Regions from separate parts of the Paenibacillus sp. CR_12 genome, predicted to be linked through region 1. Evidence: riboswitches for the same ligand, from Rfam matches in the RefSeq annotation. Region 1 holds a riboswitch; the other holds the start of a gene.
What was found. Region 1 has a riboswitch for cyclic di-AMP ahead of ehuB (ectoine/hydroxyectoine ABC transporter substrate-binding protein EhuB). Riboswitches for the same ligand answer to the same signal wherever they lie in the genome.
Positions count from the first base shown of each region.

Region 2: linked by a shared signal. The riboswitch ahead of RB297_RS30860 (C40 family peptidase) and the one ahead of ehuB (ectoine/hydroxyectoine ABC transporter substrate-binding protein EhuB) in region 1 are both predicted to bind cyclic di-AMP.

Region 1 covers NZ_JAVFHO010000009.1:163,100-167,688, forward strand. The annotation lists gene ehuA (ectoine/hydroxyectoine ABC transporter ATP-binding protein EhuA) at 1-402, opposite strand, end outside; gene ehuD (ectoine/hydroxyectoine ABC transporter permease subunit EhuD) at 415-1,077, opposite strand; gene ehuC (ectoine/hydroxyectoine ABC transporter permease subunit EhuC) at 1,081-1,734, opposite strand; gene ehuB (ectoine/hydroxyectoine ABC transporter substrate-binding protein EhuB) at 1,736-2,590, opposite strand; cyclic di-AMP (ydaO/yuaA leader) riboswitch at 2,945-3,091, opposite strand; gene RB297_RS26535 (SDR family NAD(P)-dependent oxidoreductase) at 3,460-4,203, opposite strand; gene RB297_RS26540 (flavin reductase family protein) at 4,382-4,589, opposite strand, start outside.
Region 2 covers NZ_JAVFHO010000016.1:15,033-19,621, forward strand. The annotation lists gene RB297_RS30845 (4a-hydroxytetrahydrobiopterin dehydratase) at 86-400, shown strand; gene RB297_RS30850 (c-type cytochrome) at 501-857, opposite strand; gene RB297_RS30855 (GNAT family N-acetyltransferase) at 1,019-1,519, opposite strand; gene RB297_RS30860 (C40 family peptidase) at 2,026-2,499, opposite strand; cyclic di-AMP (ydaO/yuaA leader) riboswitch at 2,504-2,639, opposite strand; gene RB297_RS30865 (hypothetical protein) at 2,986-3,813, opposite strand; gene RB297_RS30870 (M1 family metallopeptidase) at 3,825-4,589, opposite strand, start outside.

The sequences.
Region 1 (4,589 bases):
GCGAAGCACATTCATATGCGGGAACAGATTGAAGTGCTGGAAGACCATGCCGACGTTGCACCGCATCCGATGCAGATGCTTCTCGTTTGCCCGGACCAGCCTGCCCTTCTCCTCCATATGCCAGAGCAGCTCGCCATCGACCTCGATGGTCCCCTCGGTCGGCTCCTCCAGCGTCATCAGCATTCGGCCCATCGTCGTTTTGCCAGATCCGCTCGGTCCGATCACGGCCACCTTTTCTCCCGGCTTCATCTCCAGATCGATGCCCTTCAGCACCTGCAGGTCGCCATACGACTTGGTCACGCCCGCATATTTCACGATCGGCTGTGAGCCCGTAACGGGATTTCTTTCCCGCTGCGGCTTCTTCGCCTCTTCGGCCTGCTCATCGATTACAACGGCATTCAATAGACTCCCTCCTTATTTTCCACGCTGCAGATTCAAACGCTTCTCCAGCCTTTGCACCAGCAAAGACGCAATATAACTGATGATCAGGAACAGAATCCCGACCAGCGTGTACGGTTCGAAAGCGCGAAATGATTGCGACACGATATTTTTGGCCGTCAGCATCATCTCAACCAGCGTTATGGCGCATAGAATCGGCGTTTCCTTAAACATGACAATCAAATAATTGCCCAGCACCGGGATGATCGGCGGCACCGCTTGCGGCAGTATAATGCTCCGCCAGGTCTGGGATTTCGTGTAGTTCAGTGCGGTTGCGGCTTCCCACTGTCCTTTCGGCACCCCTTCAATGCCGGAACGGTACACCTCCGACAGATACGTGCTGTAATGCAGCCCCAGGCCGATGACCCCCGCATAGAAGGCCGGAATCGAAATGCCCGTCAGCAGCGGCAAGCTGTAATACAGGAAGAACACCTGTACCAGCAAGGGGGTATTGCGAATAAATTCTATGATTCCTTTGGTGATGAGCGACAAGGGCTTAAATGTACTCCGCGCGGCAAAGGCAAGCAGCAGTCCGATAATCAATGCCACCACAAAAGCACAGAGCGTGACCCATACCGTCATTTTTAATGCGCTCAGAAGCTGCGGCAGTATTTCAAACACATATTTCCAATCCCACATCCGCTACAGCCTCCCCGCGGTCAGTTTGCGCTCCAGCAGTCGAACCGCCATCGAGACGAGCGTGGCGATGACAAAATACATGAGGAGCAGCAGCACCAGAATCTCGGTGGTCCAAGAGATGTAATTGTTGCGGAGCACCATCGCCTGATACGTCAAATCCGCCATCGTGATGAAATAAACGAGCGAAGTGGATTTGATGAGTTCCACAAGTTGATTCCCGAACGGGGGAAGCATTCGCAGGGACGCTTGGGGTAGTATAACGTTCCACAGCCTCTGCCAAGGCTTCATGTTAAGCGCCACGGCAGCTTCCCACTGTCCTTTCGGAACGGCCAGCACCGCGCTGCGAACAATCTCGGAGCCGTATGCGCCGAAGTTAAGTCCGATCGCGAGGATCGCCGCCAGCATTTTCGGAAGCTCGATGCCGATGAACGGAAGGGCAAAATACAACCAGAAGAGCTGCACCAGCAAGGAGGTTCCCCGAAAGACTTCGACGTACACGGCGGTCGCCGTGCGGACGATCCACAGCTTCGACAGCCGGCACAACCCGGCTGCAAAGGACATCACGATAGCCAGGATGGCTGAAAAGAACGCGACGATAATCGTGATCTCTGCTCCTTTGAGCAGCGTCGGAAGAAAATCGATCCAAGAATTCGGCATGCTATTCCCCGCAGAGCGCAGCGGCCGTCATCTCACCCGGGAGCTCTTCTTCCGTGAACCCGAACTCTTGCAAAATTTCCAGCAGCTCGCCCGACTCCTTCATCTTTTCAAGCTCTGCATTATAAGCCTCCTGGAACTCGGTATCCGCTTGGCGGAAAGCCGTAGCCCCGTAACCGCGAACGCTTTCGCCGTCGATGACCGGCTGCTCGAAATCAGCCACGCGTTCGATGCTGTCGTCGCTGGCTGAATCCAGCATCGCCTGCAGGGACGGCCCCGTCATGGTAATCGCCTGCACCCGATCGGCCTGGAGGGCGCTGATCGCCGAAGCCTGGTCAGGGACCTGTACGATCCGGTCCGCAGGAATGCCCGATTTCTCCATGTAGCCGATTTCGACCGCGCCGGTCATGACGGCCACCTTGGCCTGCTCATTCTTGGCAATGTCCTCATAGCTTCCGAGATCCATCGGATTCCCTTGCTTTACCGCAAGGGCTTCCCCGATGCTGTACTCCGGATTCGCGAACAGGACGGCAGAGCAGCGGTCCGGATTAATGAACATGCCTGCCGTGATCAGATCAAACCGATCGGCCTGCAATCCGGCGACCAGCGAACCGAATTCCGTTAACTCCCCTCTCATCTCCTTGATGCCAAGACGCTCCAGAATAACGCGGGCAATCTCAACCGCCTCGCCCGTGAGCTCCCCATTGGCTTCTTTGTAGGCATACGGCTTCTCGTTCGCAAACCCTACGGTGATATATCCCTGCTCAATGGCTCGATCCAGCGTACTTCCTTTGTCGCCGCAAGCCGCGAGCAATACCACCATCATCACGGACAACACCAGCACAACCACTTTCTTCAAAACCTTCCACAACCTTTCGTAATAACTTTTCACTTTCTTAAAAAAACGGCATGACGAAATTATCCGTGTTAGCACATGTGTTAACTTGGATATATAGACGTTCAGATACCCTTGCATGGGACGAGGCTTCAGGGAAGATGATTCATCCGCTTCCTTGCGCGCTTTGACCCAATGCCGTCTGATCGATTCATTTCATTCCACATTTGCAGACGTTGCCCCTCCTCTGTAATTGAATGCAAAAAGACCACCAAACAGGGGATCTAGACATAGCTCCGCCAGCAGGGGGTCAAAAAATAGAGAAAAGGCCCCTATAGAGAATAAAGGGCCTTTTGTATGAACATCCATTATGTATGCAAGACCCATCCACTGCTGACGAGGTTAGCTGACGGACTCGGGTAAGATGGTACCCTACACTCGTGAATTCCAAGTGACTCGCCCCTGGTGAAACTGGTTCCCCCGCTTTCCGGAATATGTATGCCGGAAACTAAGCGTGTGTTCATGATAAAGGGAAGCTCAGGAAAAGTCAAACCCCTTTAACCGCTTTTTCTGGAAATTCAGAAGTAAAAAACACCGTTTTTGCAACGAAAATATCGGGCCTTTCGAACACCTTATTTAAGGCTGTCCATACACCGGATTGGTCATGGAATCCATGCTCCATTTTCCGCTATATAGCAGGCATTTGACGGGTCTTGCGGAAATCGTTCATGCCATATATGTTTTATGCCATGAATGAGCCCCGGATCAGGAAGTCTGCCCGTATGAAATACGGGACCGAAAAAAAATTTTGAAACACTCCATAATAAGTCTGATAACAACGCCTGGAATGACTTGAAAAAAAGCCCCGATGCTTAGCATCAGGGCTTTTCTCATCATACCGCGGTATAGCCGCCATCCACCAGCAGGCTCGTGCCCGTAATGAAGGAGGCATCTTCACTGGCGAGGAACAACACGGCTTTGGCCACTTTTTCCGGCTGTCCCAAACGGCCCATCGGATGAAGGCCGACCAGGTGCTGCGTGATCGCTTCCGTTCTTCCCTTGATCAGCGGCGTATCGATATATCCCGGACACACGGCATTGATTCGGATTCCTTTGGAGGCATAGTCTGCGCTGAGCGACTGGGTTAACAGCTTGACGCCTCCCTTAGCCGAAGCATAGGCGGTTACCCCTGCTTTTCCGACATGGCTATGGATCGAGCCGCAGTTTACGATTGCCCCTCCGGTTCCTTGGGACAGCATTTGCTGAATAACATATTTATCGCACAGGAAGACCCCTGTCAGATTAATATCAATCGTTCTCTGCCAGTTATCCATCGTTAACTGATCGGCAGGAGCATCATGGGCTATGCCTGCATTGGCAAACAATACATCGACATGGCCAAAATGCTGCACCGTCTGATTCACCATATTCGCGACTTCCTGCTCTTGGGTTACATCCGTTTTGACGAACAGCGCTTCAAAGCCGGCTCCTCTCAATTCGTCGGAAACCGCTTGGCCCTGGTCGGAATAATCCGCGATAACGACCTTGGCCCCCTCTTTTGCAAAAAGTCTGACTGCCGCTTCGCCAATCCCGCTGGCGCCCCCCGTCACGATGACAACCTTGGAATCAAATTTCATGCGTTGATCACTCCTATGTTGTAAATTCATCAACCGGCTATCCATTCATGTAGAATGGGCAAATACCGACCATGATATTCCAATACCCCGTTTCCTAATGAATGACCAGCAACTATCGAAAAAGAATGTTCGCTAAAAATAGTCGCAAAGCAATAACCCTATTCAAGCTCAAGCCCTGTCAGACCGGACGCTCAATCGTAAACATCTCTCCCAGGGTCGAATAGATATTTCCTGCCATGCGGCTCACAGGTTTCAACTTCGATGCGTCAATCCGGCCATGCTCGTAGAGCTCCTCGGACACGTGAAATCGGACGACGCGGGCAATCAATAGATCAGCGGCAGGCAGCTGATCCGCGCCATCCAACGTGACGACCTGCTCCAGCACG
Region 2 (4,589 bases), on a different contig from region 1:
CAGGGCAGAATAGAATAGATGACAGAAGCCCATACATGTGTCAGTCGGCTTTACGATAGGTTTTTTTCGGGGAGGAAGATAAAAGATGCTTTATACGCAGCAAGAAGTAGAGGCTCATCTGGAAAAGCTTGAGGGTTGGGAATTTGAACAAGGGAGATGGATCGTCAGGAAGTATACCTTCTCCTCCTTCATGAAGGGAATCGCTTTTGTTGATGAAGTGGCAGCTATTTCGGAAGCTTTCGGACATCACCCCTATATCACCATAGATTATAAAGTCGTTACGCTGCGTCTCACTTCCTGGGACGACGGCGGCATTACGGCTGTGGATATTAAGGAAGCGCAGCAGTTTAACGAGGCCTACGAGAAAAGCCGTTCCAAGGACGGCAAATCAGGACAATAGACGGGAGACGGATCCATCCGGTCATAGCTCCCCAATATGTAAAAACACGCTTGCGCCAGGAGGTTCTCCAGGTTCAAGCGTGTTTTGCGTATAAGCTGATTTATTTTTTCTCAGCAAGGTACAGCGCGATGTTTGCGATTTCGTCAGGCTTAAGTTGATCCTTAAAGGAAGGCATACCCTTACGGCCTTTGGTTACAACGTTGAAGATCGCGTCCGCATCCATGTGTCCGCCTACTTGATTCAAAGCCGGTCCAGCGCCGCCTTGAAGTTGGTCACCATGACAGCTGATGCAGCTTGCTTTCAGTGTGGCTTCGGCTGCGGCAGCATCCAGAGTCACTTCCGGCATAGTCGGCTTCTCTTCCTGAGCTACCTGTTCCTTGCCTGGGAGCGTAAACATCAGCGCAATAGCCAACGCACATGCGACGAAGAACAATCCGCTCATGATCCATTTTTGCATCGTCATATCGTCCCTTCTATGTATACTGCACTTTTGCACTTGTCTCCATTATAAACCAACATCCATAGACAGCATAGCCAGTTGTGACAAAAAAAGCAACTATACCGCGCGCCTTCATAAAAAGTACACAAAATTGTGCTTTTTCATATAGACAAAGATTACTATTCCTCATTTGCCGGAGGCTCATACACCATGCAGTGGAAAAGGGCGTTTCCCGTCGGTGTAAGGCGCTCGTACGTATCGGTGATATGAAAGCCCGCCTTTTCGTATGCACGGATCGCGCGCTCATTCCAGGTCATTACCTCCAGGTCGATCTCATCGGCAGGCCGCCTCCGCCTCGCTTCCCGGACAATCGTCTGCATAAACCGTTTACCCATTCCCCGCCCGCACCAATCAGGCCGCATGCCCAGCCCGATCCGCGTAACCTCATGCATCGGAAACAGCTGGGCAAATCCCCATAGCGTCTTCCGTTCATCCAAAATCGAAATGTACTGTTCCCGGCGGATGTCCGGATCCCCAAACTCGATCTCAAGCCCCTTCATCTGCTCCCAGGGAAGAAAACCGTAAATGTTATAGGGAGGAGGATAGGTCCAGGCGCATATTTCTTTCGCGTGCTCTTCACGCATGACCACCGTATGAAATGAAATCGGTGCTGCATCCATTGGCAAAGTCCCCCTGTCATAATTACAAATTAAATTATACCCCATTTCTCAAACATTCTAGCCGCATTCAAAAAGCCCGTCCAAGAGAAGTAGGTCTCCTTTGACGGGCAAACGGATATGTATGGGCAGGACGAGGATAAGACATCGAAGCTTAGGAGGATTCTCCGGTCGACTTTTCATACTGATCATTGCTCATGATGCGTTCGGCATCTACGTATCGCTGCTCGTAGTAGTCCTCAGAAAATAAAATCAATATTTTTCCATTAGGGTGTTTAATGAAGGGAGAGGAGGGTATATAAAGGGTAGAAGATGCAATGACTTGAGGAAGCGAAGAGAATTTGCATAATAATTTTCTTTTTTTCTCGAAAAGTGGGAACTTTTTCGTTGTCCCAAACGTTATAAAGGTATACACAGAGCAGACAAAAGAAAAAGCCGCTGGATGAGATCGGCACAATCTCATACGCCCAGGGCTTCTTGTAAAGGATAAATCAATGAAGTTCCAATAATTAATTGTAGTTCACAGCTACAGACTTGTACGTAGACTGACTCATGACTCGCTTAGCACCTACGTATCGATTGGCGTAATAGCTCTGGCTCAGCGGACTAATGATGACACCGCGCGAGGATGAGGAATGAGCGAATTTGCCGCCCCCAACATAAATACCCACATGAGATACACCTCTGCCGGATGTGTTGAAGAACACGAGATCGCCAGCTTTCAGCTTGCTCTTGGCTACGGCCGTACCGACTTTGTATTGAGCTCCAGACGTGCGCGGCAGGCTTAGACCAAGTTTCTTGTAGATATAGCTGGTGAATCCGGAGCAGTCAAAACCATTCGTTGTGGTTCCACCTGTTTTATAAGAGACACCAATGGCTGGTTTGATTGCAGTATTTAATTTGGAATCGGCGAAAGCGCTTCCGGTCCCTAATGTGAGTGCGAGGGCCAGGCCTAGAGAAATGGCCGTTAACTTCTTTTTCAAAACAAAAAGCTCCTTCCATTGCCTGCGAGGTTAGCTTAAGGGTTCGGTTGAAGGTCCCCTATGATCCCTCTCTTGCGAGATCAATTCACCCAAAACGGATCCCCCGCTTCCCAATCATGGGAATTCGGCTCCTTAAAATGTTGATGAACCCATTCATTGACGTCTGACGTTCCAACATGCTTAACGAAATTACATAGTTCCAGCAAAAAGTTACAGTAAAGATGACAAAGTTGTTACTAACATATTCGTTATTTTAGCAGAGTATTAACAATTTGGCAAATGAGGAAAGCTCATTTTTATACAAAAAAACCTGTCCCCATCATGCGGGATCAGGTTTTTTTGTAATTTGGCCATCGGAAAATGTAATATTGAGGAAAAATGAGCTTCTATTCTTTGTAAAATCAAGTCCGAGAGAGAAATGTGTCGCTTCCGATTACAGCATATTTACGAGCTTGTTTATCATATGATGGTAACGAAATGTAACGATTAGGCATGCTGCGAGGAAGAATCCCGCCACAAATGGTATTGGGCGGAAATTACCCAAATTTGGAAGAGTCCATTCAGAAAATAAGAGGCTTGCTGAATAATCAAGCCAATCAATCCCGCCCAGAAGAGCGATGCCGAGCTTAGGAGCAAAAGAATGACGCAGGCCGATCCGCCAACGGTAAGGGATAACAGCACAGCCGTGCCCAGTCGGCGGAAGAGCGCAAGAACGGAGCTGATCATGCCGGAATTGTCCGTACGGCCGAATTGCATATAGAGCAATAACAGGCGAATCAGATAGGCGTACAGAAACCATCCGGCTGCATGAGGCAGCGCATGAAGCAGCAGAACCGGCTCATGGATCCCGTTCAGCAGAATCGGAAGGATTTTGGGCAGAATCCAGTATCCGGGCACAAAGGTAAGAACAAGTTCGATCAGATAAAATACCGTAACGGGCTTCCATAGCTTCTGCATGCCGGTGAAGAAGAATAATCCGCGCTCGCCCTTGGCCTCCTGGTGGAGGTTATAGAAGATGCCTGCCCGAATGAGCGGGGTACATACCATCCGGATCAGGAGCAGAGCGGCCAGAAGCCAACCATAGGTATGGACCGTGCCGCTTAACGATAGACTCATCTCGCCCTCGTAGAAGAATAACAGGCGGCTAAGCTCGTTAGGGGCAGAATCCGGATACCGCATCAGCAGGGGGACGACTGCCGATTTTACAAGCCGGTACAGGCAATATCCCCACAGCATGCGGTACAAGAACAGCAGAATGGAGACGTATAATTGGTCTTTAACACTGATCCACCCTTGGCCTGCATAACTTTTCATGTGCTCCCCCCTCACCATGACAGGCTGCCGAACAACGTCTCCACAAGCTTGGTAATACTGAGATTCCAGCGTGTGACCACCTTCGGATCCATTCCTGCCTTCATATAGTTATTGATGTGTCTATTCTCCAGAACGATGGAGTATTTCGGATCAACCATGGCCCAGGCGAGCGGGGTGCTGTACTCCAGGGTGTACGTAACTTTTCCGTCCTTGCCGCTCCAGGTTCGCTCCACCGTTTTGCCGTCTTCAAAGGCGAACACGATAGGCACATCGGTTATATCTCCGTCCTTGCTCGTAATCTTGACCGTGGATTCATACCGCGGATGGTCTGACGTGCCTTTATTTTTGGTTTTGATCACATCGATGGCGACGTCGGCCATTTGGCTTCCATATACATATTGGTCAAAATACGATTGCCAGGAGGTTTTGCTTACTTGCTCGACGACTTTCTGAAAATCAGACGTGGTTGGGTGCTTGAAACGGTATTTCTGGGCATAGGTATGCATGATTTTCCCCATCATCTGTGGACCGACCTGCCGTTCAATGCCTTGCAGCACCAGCTTGCCTCTCGTGTAAACATTCAGCGCGTAGTTCTCGTGTGAGCTGTATTTCCAGGACTCCATCTTCAGCGGGGCAGGGGAGGTAATCGATGCTCCTTGAGCAGCGGTGTTGGAGGTAATGCCGTATTCTTTCTCCATCACTCTTTCTTCTGCATAGGTTGCAAAGGCCTCGTCCAGCCACGCTTCCTCAAATTCGTTGCTTGCGATCATTCCGTA